DNA from 2 places in the Bradyrhizobium sp. MV1.5 genome. Region 1 is predicted to be linked to the other one. Evidence: predicted binding sites of a transcription regulator. Region 1 holds the regulator's gene; the other holds the start of a gene.
What was found. Region 1 encodes LexA, which represses DNA repair genes until DNA is damaged. Its sites were predicted from a motif close to TGTTCNNNNTGTGTTCNG; they were not measured.
Positions count from the first base shown of each region.

Region 1 (4,605 bases):
CGGGCGCCGACGTCGTCGGCATCGGCCGGCTGCAATGCTGGGCGCTGGCGGCGGCCGGCGAAGCCGGCGTGGCGCGCATGCTGGAGCTGCTCGAAGATGAAGTGCTGCGCTGCCTCGGCCTCTTGGGTGCGACCTCGTTCGCCGAGGTCAACAAATCCTGCCTGCACCAGGCGACCGCAACCAATGCGCCGAGTGTGTTCAGCGCGTTTCCGCTGTTCGACCACGAGCCGTATCGATACTGAGCGAAAGGATGCAGGTGAAATCGCTCTCTCCCGGAGCTGCGGATGCGCTCCTGTTCGATCTCGGCCGCGTGGTGCTCGATATCGATTTTTCCAAGGCGATCGCCTGCTGGGCGGGACATGCCGGCTGCAAGCCCGACGCCATCGTCGCGCGTTATGTGCGGGACAGCGAAGCCTATCGGTTGCACGAGATGGGGAAGATCAGCGATGAGGATTATTTCGCCTCATTGCGAGCCTCGCTCGGAATTGGCATTTCGGATGCGCAGTTCCTGGAAGGCTGGAACGCGATCTTCGCCGGTGAAATGCCTGAGATCTCCGAGCTGCTGCCGCGGGCAGCGAAGCAGATGCCGCTTTACGCTTTCTCCAACACCAACCGGCCGCACGTGGACCATTTCTCGAGGGAGTATGCCGACCTCCTCGGCCATTTCCGAGAGCTGTATTTGTCGTCCAGCATCGGCCTGCGCAAACCGGATGCGGAAGCCTTCGACCACGTCGTTGCGGCGATCGGCGTGCCCGCCGGGCGCATCGTGTTCTTCGATGATCTTGCTGAAAACATCGAGGGAGCGCGGGCGCGCGGCTTGACGGCGGTGCATGTGACCTCGCCGCGTGACGTCGGGAACGCGTTGAAGGCATTGGGCATCTGACGACGATCCGTCGGCGCGAAGCCCATGGAAGGTGCGCCCGACGGAACTAATTCGAAAGATTTTGGAACCAATCACTTTGTGCATTTTTATACAGAGTTCCCGGAACAGAATACCGTCTTCAGGAGTCTACAGCCCGTTGGGACTTCTACGAACGGGTGCATCACCGTGTTGGGCAAAAACTACCTCACTAGGCAGGCCTCTCTTCTCCTTGAATTCGCCAGGACAACTTCAGACTCGGACCTTTCCGCCAAGCTCGTGAGCAAGGCCGCCGACCTGAAATCCCAGGCCGATCCGCTGCCAGACAAAGACCAGGGGCCGAAGGCGCCCGACGTAACTCCCGGGCGGGCAGGGAGCTGATCAGTGGCGCTCGTCGTTCTCCTCTTGTCATGATTTTCGTCGCTTCCATGACCACTCTCCTGCCGATCCGTCACCTCGTGCCCCGACGCGCTTAATGCCGCCTTCCGGAACAATGTGAAGCGGCGGGACGACTGCGCCCGCTGAGCCGTTTTTGCCTCCGCGCCCGCGCTCGGCTAGAAGACTTGCGGAACATTCGCCCGAACGTGCCGAGCAGGAGTTTTCGCCGTGGCCTTGATGCCGGTTTCCGATGCGCTTGCCGCGGTGCTGGCGGGTGCAGAGCCGCTGCCGGAAGACATGATTTCCCTCGACGAGGCCTACCATCGCGTGCTCGCGCGTGACGTCGCCGCGCGACGCACGCAGCCGCCGCAGGCGATGTCCGCGATGGACGGCTACGCGGTGCGCGCGGCCGATGCCGCGACGATCGATTCGGAGCTCACCGTCATCGGCGAAGTCGCGGCGGGCCGGCCGTTCGCGGGGACGGTCGGCGCCGGCGAGGCCGTGCGGATCTTCACCGGCGGCGTCGTTCCCGCTGGCGCGGACGCCGTCGTGATCCAGGAGGACACGGTCGCCGCCGGCAAGCGTATCACGATCAAGGAAGCCGCGGTCGCCGGACGGCACATCCGCCGCGCCGGCGTCGATTTCCGCGAAGGCGACGTGCTCCTGCGCAAGGGAAGCCGTCTCACCGAGCGCGACCTCGCGCTCGCCGCCGGGATGAAACATCCGCACCTTGCCGTTTTCAGGCGACCGAAGGTCGCGATTCTCGCCACCGGCGACGAGCTGGTGATGCCGGGCACCACGCCCGGCCACGGCCAGATCGTCTATTCCAACGGCTACGCCCTGCACGCGCTCGCCCGCAGCGAAGGCGCCGAGACCATCGACCTCGGGATTGCCGCCGACACGCTGGAGGCGACCACCGCCGGCATCCGCCGCGCCCGCGAGAGCGGCGCCGACATCCTGATCACGACCGGCGGCGCATCGGTCGGCGACCACGATCTGGTCCAGCAGGCGCTGCGGGACGAAGGCATCGCGATGGCGTTCTGGAAGATCGCGATGCGGCCAGGCAAGCCGATGATGCACGGACGACTCGGCGCAATGGGTGTGATCGGCCTGCCGGGCAATCCCGTGTCGTCCTACGTGTGCGCTTTCCTGTTCATGGTGCCGCTGATTCGCGCCCTGTCGGGCCGTTCGGTGATTCACCATCGCCGTGAACGCGCCGTGCTCGGCCGCGACGTCGGCGCCAACGACCAGCGCGAGGACTATCTGCGGGCGCATCTGGAGGAGCGTGACGATGGCACACGCGTCGTTCTTCCCGTCAATCATCAGGACTCTTCGCTGCTTGCGAATCTCGCTGCAGCGCAGGTACTTCTCGTACGCGCACCATTCGCGCCGAAGGCCGAGACCGGCACGGCTTGCGAAGTGTTGCGGCTCCCCGTCTGAGCGCCTCGGCAACGCGCGTTCCGCGAAGTTTGCCCTGTTCACGGTAAATTAAGCAGTTGCGGAACATGTATCGAACATATAGTGTCCGTTCATGATTTGTTTCGAGCATGTAGCGGCTTATGGCCGAATTCAGCGTCTCGGAATCGGACGACATCAACCGGGGGACTTTGGTCGAGATGTTAACGCGCAAACAATACGAGCTTCTGCGGTTCATCAGTGAACGTCTGAAGGAAAGCGGCGTACCGCCCTCCTTCGACGAGATGAAGGATGCGCTCGACCTGCGCTCGAAGTCGGGCATCCATCGCCTGATCACGGCGCTCGAGGAGCGTGGCTTCATCCGACGCCTGCCCAACCGCGCCCGCGCGATTGAAGTCATCAAGCTGCCGGAGCTCCAGGCGGCCGCCGGCAGCCGCCGCGGCTTCACGCCGAGCGTCATCGAGGGCAATCTCGGCAAGGTGCGTGCGGGCTCCAGCCTGCCCGCTGACGAGGGCGAACGTCCCGTGGCGGTGCCGGTGATGGGCCGCATCGCGGCCGGCACGCCGATCGAGGCATTGCAGACCCGCAGCCATACCATCAGCGTACCGCCTGACATGCTCGGCTCGGGCGAGCATTACGCGCTCGAAGTACGCGGTGATTCCATGGTCGAGGCCGGCATCCTCGACGGCGACATGGCGCTGATCCAGCGCAACGAGAGCGCTGATACCGGCGACATCGTGGTGGCGCTGATCGACGACGAGGAGGCGACGCTGAAGCGCTTCCGCCGTCGCGGCGCCTCGATCGCGCTCGAGCCCGCCAACGCAGCCTATGAGGTCCGCATCCTGCCGCCCGACCGGGTGAAGATTCAGGGCAAGCTGATCGGGCTTTACCGGAAGTACTGATACCGGGAGTACTTGATGCGGGAGTGCTTCATACGGGAAGTACTACATGCCGGCCATCGCCGGTCAGAGATTGGAGCGGATCATCGTCCGCTCCGGCTGGATAGTCTTTCTGGTTCTGCACAGACTATCCGGCCCTTTGTCCGGCACTCGCTCCTCGCGACGCCCAGGAAACAGCACCGCTTCGCGGCTCGAATGTTCGCGGAAACAGCGGCTAGCACGCGCCTCCCAAATGCATCGCAGCGTGCTTTGTTCCTATTGAATTCGGGAAAGATAATGTGATCGCGGCTCGCTGAGACCAGCCGCAGATTTGCCCACAACCAAGCAGAGCGTTCGTGCTTCAACTCTGATAGAGGCCTGCGCCTCGATTGAGAGACGCGGGTTGCTATCCCAGCATGAGGAGCACCCGATGTGTGACTACAGCCTGCATGCCGTCGCGTCGCGCCCCGCCGAAGTCGGCGAGACGATTGTCACGACAAGCTTCCGCGGCACCTCGACGCGCGGCTTCGCCTCCGCAGCCGATCCGTCTGTTGCGGTCTGCCTGCTGCCGGGAACGGAGCTGGCCTTCGCCGACGACGTCCGCTACGACAATCGCTGGATCTGGACGCGCACCATCAACTCCCGCGTGGGCAAGTTCGGCAAGATCGATCCGCACGTTCCCGACCGCCATCATGACGCGATCGAATTCCCCGACGGCAAATACGTGCTGGTGACGCAGCTCGTCGAAGGCCAGCGAGCGACCGTGCTGCAACTGCCGGTGACTCAGTCGGTCACCGAGCGCGAGAACAAGGCGCAAATCATCGCCGACAGGCAGCCGACCGTCACGCACCTGCCGATCGGCTGACACAGCCGCCCTCCGGCTACGAGGTCGGAGGTCAGGATTGAATCGCCATCGCCGGCCGTGGCCGGCGAGAAGGTGTGGTTTGCGCCCGGCGAATCCGAGCGGATGCGCCACCCCACTGCATTGCTCCGCACCATCAGATCAATCGTCGGCCTGCAAGTCCGTCTCCGCGGGCGTTGCGTCCTTGATGCGGGACGCGGTCGCCTTCGGCG
Region 1 is NZ_JBVVPL010000027.1:43,042-47,646, forward strand. It holds gene AC0L2J_RS23485 (alpha-hydroxy acid oxidase) at 1-242, shown strand, start outside; gene AC0L2J_RS23490 (HAD family hydrolase) at 251-883, shown strand; gene AC0L2J_RS23495 (molybdopterin molybdotransferase MoeA) at 1,466-2,677, shown strand; gene lexA (transcriptional repressor LexA) at 2,854-3,555, shown strand; gene AC0L2J_RS23505 (hypothetical protein) at 3,962-4,396, shown strand; gene AC0L2J_RS23510 (ComEC/Rec2 family competence protein) at 4,535-4,605, opposite strand, start outside.

Region 2 (4,605 bases), on a different contig from region 1:
CTGGAAGACGCGGATCGGATCGTCCGAGCTCAGCACCGTCACGGCCGAGCCGAGATGGATGCGCCTGGTCCGCGACGCAATGGCGGCCAGCACGGTCTCAGGGGAGGAGATCGCGAAGTCGGCGCGGTGATGCTCGCCGAGGCCGATGAAATCGAGGCCGAGGTCGTCGGCCAGCACCGCCTCGTCGACGACGTTGCGGATCACCTGTGCGTGCGGAAGCATCGCGCCGGAGGCGTCCCTGGTGACGTCGCCAAAGGTGTCCAGTCCGAATTCGAGCGGTGCGGTCATTGCTGAGGTCTCTGCGGGAGGATCGATCGCATTTAAGGGACCGCAGCCGCGCGACAAGGTGGCTTTCGGAAATGCTCGGTTTCCGTTTGTCGGCCTACCGCCACATCCCGCGCATCCGCGCGCCGATGTCGACCTTTGGCCCTTGCGCGGCAGTGCGCGCTGAGCTTGCGCCGGCCTTTGGCCAGGCTGTGCGCTCGAACAGATAGACGAGCGGCTCCGGGATGAAGCGGGTGCGCGAGGCGTAGACGTGGCGGTCGCCCTTGGCGGCCTGGCCGTGGACGAAGAAGCGCTGCGGCACCACGAGGTGCAGATCGTCCTTGGCGCGCGTCATCGCGACATAGAGCAGGCGGCGTTCCTCCTCGAGCTCGGCGCTGGTGCCGGCGCCGAGATCCGACGGCATGCAGCCGTCGACGACGTTGAGCACGAATACCGATTTCCACTCCTGGCCCTTGGCGGAGTGGATGGTGGAGAGGATCAGATAGTCCTCGTCGCGCAAGGGTGGTCCGGATTTGTCGCTGGTCGCATCCGGCGGATCGAGCGTGAGCTCGGTCAGGAATTTCTCGCGCGAGGCATAGCCGCTCGCGATCTGCTCGAGCTGCATCAGATCGGCGCGGCGCGTCTCGGAATCCTCGTGGAGTCGATCGAGATGCGGTTCGTACCAGAGCCGCACGCGTTCGAGATCGGCCGGCCATTCCGAATAGCGCAAGTTTTCGATGGTGCGGACGAAGTCGGTCCAGTCCGCGCCGGTGCGCGGCGGCACCGGGAGCTGGCCGAGCGCGGCGAGCGGATCGGAGCTCTCCGCCATCTGGTCGAGCACACGCTGTGCCGTCGCAGGTCCGATGCCCGGCAGCAGATGCAGGATGCGAAAGCCGGCGACGCGGTCGCGCGGATTCTCGGTGAAGCGCAGCAGCGCCAGCACGTCCTTGACGTGCGCGGCATCGAGGAATTTCAGCCCGCCGAATTTCACGAACGGGATGTTGCGGCGGGTCAGCTCGATCTCCAACGGGCCCGAATGCGAGGACGTCCGGAACAGCACCGCCTGGTGCTTCAAGAGCGCGCCTTGCTCGCGATTGGCCAGCACCTCCTCGACGATGTAGCGGGCCTGGTCGGCCTCGTCGTGCACGGTGACGAGCTGTGGTTTTTGCGTGCCGGCGCGGTCGGTCCAGAGGTTTTTTGTGAAGCGCTCGCGCGCCAGGCCGATGACGCCGTTGGCCGCCGCCAGCACGGGTTGCGTCGAGCGGTAGTTGCGGTCGAGCGTGATCATCTCGGCGCGCGGCGAGAAGCTCTGCGGAAAATCGAGGATATTGCGGACAGTGGCGGCGCGGAACGAATAGATCGACTGCGCGTCGTCGCCGACGACGGTGAGGCCGCGACCGTCCGGCTTCAGCGCCAGCAGGATCGAGGATTGCAGGCGGTTGGTGTCCTGATATTCGTCGACCAGCACGTGATCGAAGCGGCCGCCGATTTCTTCCGCGATCAGCGCATCGCTCATCATCTGCGACCAGTAGAGCAGGAGGTCGTCGTAATCGAGCACGTGCTGGGCCTGCTTGGCCTCGACATAGGCTGCGAACAGGCTCTTCAGCTCGGCCGCCCAGCCTGCGCACCAGGGGTAATGCGCCCCCAACACCTTCTCGATCTCCATCTCGGCATTGACGCAGCGCGAGTAGATCGACAGGCATGTGCCCTTGGCGGGAAAGCGGCTCTCCGTCTTCGACAATCCGCGCTCGTGCCGGACCAGGTTCATCAGGTCGGCGGAATCCTCGCGGTCGTGGATGGTGAAGGCAGGATCGACGCCGATCCGCTCGGCATATTCGCGCAGCAACCGTGCGCCGATGCCGTGGAACGTGCCGGCCCAGCTGAGCGCGTCGCGCATGATCGCGGCGTTGTTCTCGCCAAGCACTTTTCGGGCGATGCGCTCGACCCGGCCGGCCATCTCGGCCGCTGCGCGGCGCGAAAACGTCATCAGGAGGATGCGGCGCGGATCGCTCCCCGCGACGATCAAATGCGCGACGCGATGGGCCAGCGTATTGGTCTTGCCGGAGCCCGCACCGGCGATGACGAGCAGGGGCGCGCCCACGGTCGCACCATCGGCCACGCCATGCTCCACGGCGCGGCGTTGCTCCGCATTGAGCGTGTCCAGATATGTCGCCACGAATCGCCCCGGTGAAACAGCCAGAGTCGGCGATCCCGTTGCGAATCGCAATGCGTCTGGACGGGACCGATGTTAAGACCCAGGGACAAGACGGCCCAAGGTTCCATTCCCAAAAAAGCGCCCCCCGGCATGACCGAGCTCAAATCCGACCAGTTCGAGATCTGATCCAGCGCTTCTATGTCGGGCCGACCGGGCCGAACAATTAGGCCTGCCGCTCATTCGCCGGAGGGCGTCGCGCCAAACCCGTCGGCCGGCACGTAAAGCTTGACCGGGCGGATTTCGTAGACCGCTGACGGATTGACCTGGCGCAGGGTCCGCGCGGCCGCGATCGCCTCCTCGTCCGTGTCGTATTCGACGAGGTGGAAGCCCAGGAGCTGCTCCTTGGTCTCGGCAAACGGGCCGTCCAGCACGACGCCCGCGCCGGGGCCACGCAAGGTGCGGGCCTTTCGGGTCTCGTCCAGGCGGGCGGCCGGGCCGAAATGCCCGCTTGCCCGGAGGGGCGCCTGAACCTCGATGACTTTGGCCACGACCGCGGCGTCCTTCTCGGGCGTCCAGGACAAGATCTCGTCTTCCACGTGATAGGCCAGGATGGCGTAAAGCATTCGTCACCTCGTTGATTCTCGCTGCGCGCGTCCGAAGGACGTATCACCACCGTCGCAGCCGACAACGGGGTCGGGGAAAATATTGCGTCGCCGGGTGGGGCGACGAAACCTTCCCGAAACCCGATTGCGGCCGAAAGGTGTGAACGCCGCCCGAAATCGACGCGACTGATTGCCACCAAGAACACTTCGGAGGCGGCCATGTCGACCATCAAGATCATCTGCAAGATCATCTGCGACGCGCGTCGGGCGGGAAAGTCGGATGGTGCGGATCTGCACGACCAGAGCGGCCACCATCGCTATTACGGCAGCTCGGCCGAGAGCGGCGGCGAGCGCATCGTCGAGAGCCGGCGCGGCAAGCGGCCGCGTGCAATGAGCGTTTGCGGCTTCTAAGCCCGACGCTTGCAAAACAGCCTGCGACAATGAGCGTCGTGCAGATATCGATCGCCGCGATACCGTTCCTGCTCTCGCTCGCGAGCAGGTCCGGCAAGGCGATCGCGCCATGCCTGCTTGCGGGCATCTTCACCGTGCTTCTCGGCAGCGAGCCGCCGCGGGCGGCCATGGCCTGGTGCGTCGGGCTGTTGATCGCGGCGGTTGCGGTGCGGGAGCGGACTCGCGCGAACTGACCGCGTGTCACATCCCGCTCAGCACCTGCTTGATCAGCGTTTCCCGCAACCGGGCAAGTTCGCCGCTCGCCTCCATCTGCTCGATCATCCTTCCGACCTTCGGCACGAGATCGCGATGCCGCTCATGCAGATGGTGGTAGATGCTGATGCGCTCGAGGGGCGGTGAGAGCGGGTGGATCCTGGCCTGGAGATTGAGTTTCCTCACCGCAGCCAACCCGCTGAAGAGGTCGGCGACCATCACGTCGAAGCGGTCGGCATCGAGCATCTTGACCATGTTGTCGAGGCTTGTGGTCGCCGTGACCCGGGTCATGCCGCGCGTACCGGCTTCCGAAGAGCCGACGCCGCGTACGATGCCGATGCTGTAGTCCCTGATTGAATTCCAGCCGGCGACGTCGAACTGCAGTTTCGTGGTGAAGACAGCGGGCTCGATGTAATTGATCGCGGGTGTCACCTGGATCAGCGTCGGGTAGTCGCGAGACAACGTTCCGATCCGCTGGACCTCGCCGTCGACCTGGCCGGTGCTCGATAGCGCGAGCGCGCGCTTGCCGGGGACATCCTCGAATTCGAGCTTGATGTTCAGCCGGGCATAGACCGCGCGGAGCATCTCGCCGCCGACATATTGATCGGGGATATCGGCGATGCGTGCCAGCCGGATGACCTCTTGCGCCTGCGACGGGCCTGCCGCGAGCAGCAACAGGCAGACCACGACTATCCGCCTCATGAGGCATCTCCCTGGCCATGCCTTCGGCGTGCCCTGCTACCATCCGATGCCGCGCGATTTACCGCAGATGGCAGCTGCACCGGTCCGCAACGTTTGCAGCGCGTTCCCGTTGTGCGGGCGGCTCCGGACTTTCACCGATGTCATTCTAGCACGCGAGGTGGTAGTTTGCCGGGGAATCCTGCTGCTGGGCGCAAGATATGACCCCGTCGAACTCAGGCC
Region 2 is NZ_JBVVPL010000006.1:98,237-102,841, forward strand. It holds gene AC0L2J_RS08125 (LLM class flavin-dependent oxidoreductase) at 1-288, opposite strand, end outside; gene AC0L2J_RS08130 (ATP-dependent helicase) at 383-2,440, opposite strand; gene AC0L2J_RS08135 (YciI family protein) at 2,656-3,042, opposite strand; gene AC0L2J_RS08140 (hypothetical protein) at 3,241-3,432, shown strand; gene AC0L2J_RS08145 (hypothetical protein) at 3,462-3,665, shown strand; gene AC0L2J_RS08150 (substrate-binding periplasmic protein) at 3,673-4,386, opposite strand.
Region 2: AC0L2J_RS08130 (ATP-dependent helicase) is a predicted target of LexA. The motif match lies at 2,592-2,609, and genes of this name have one in related genera.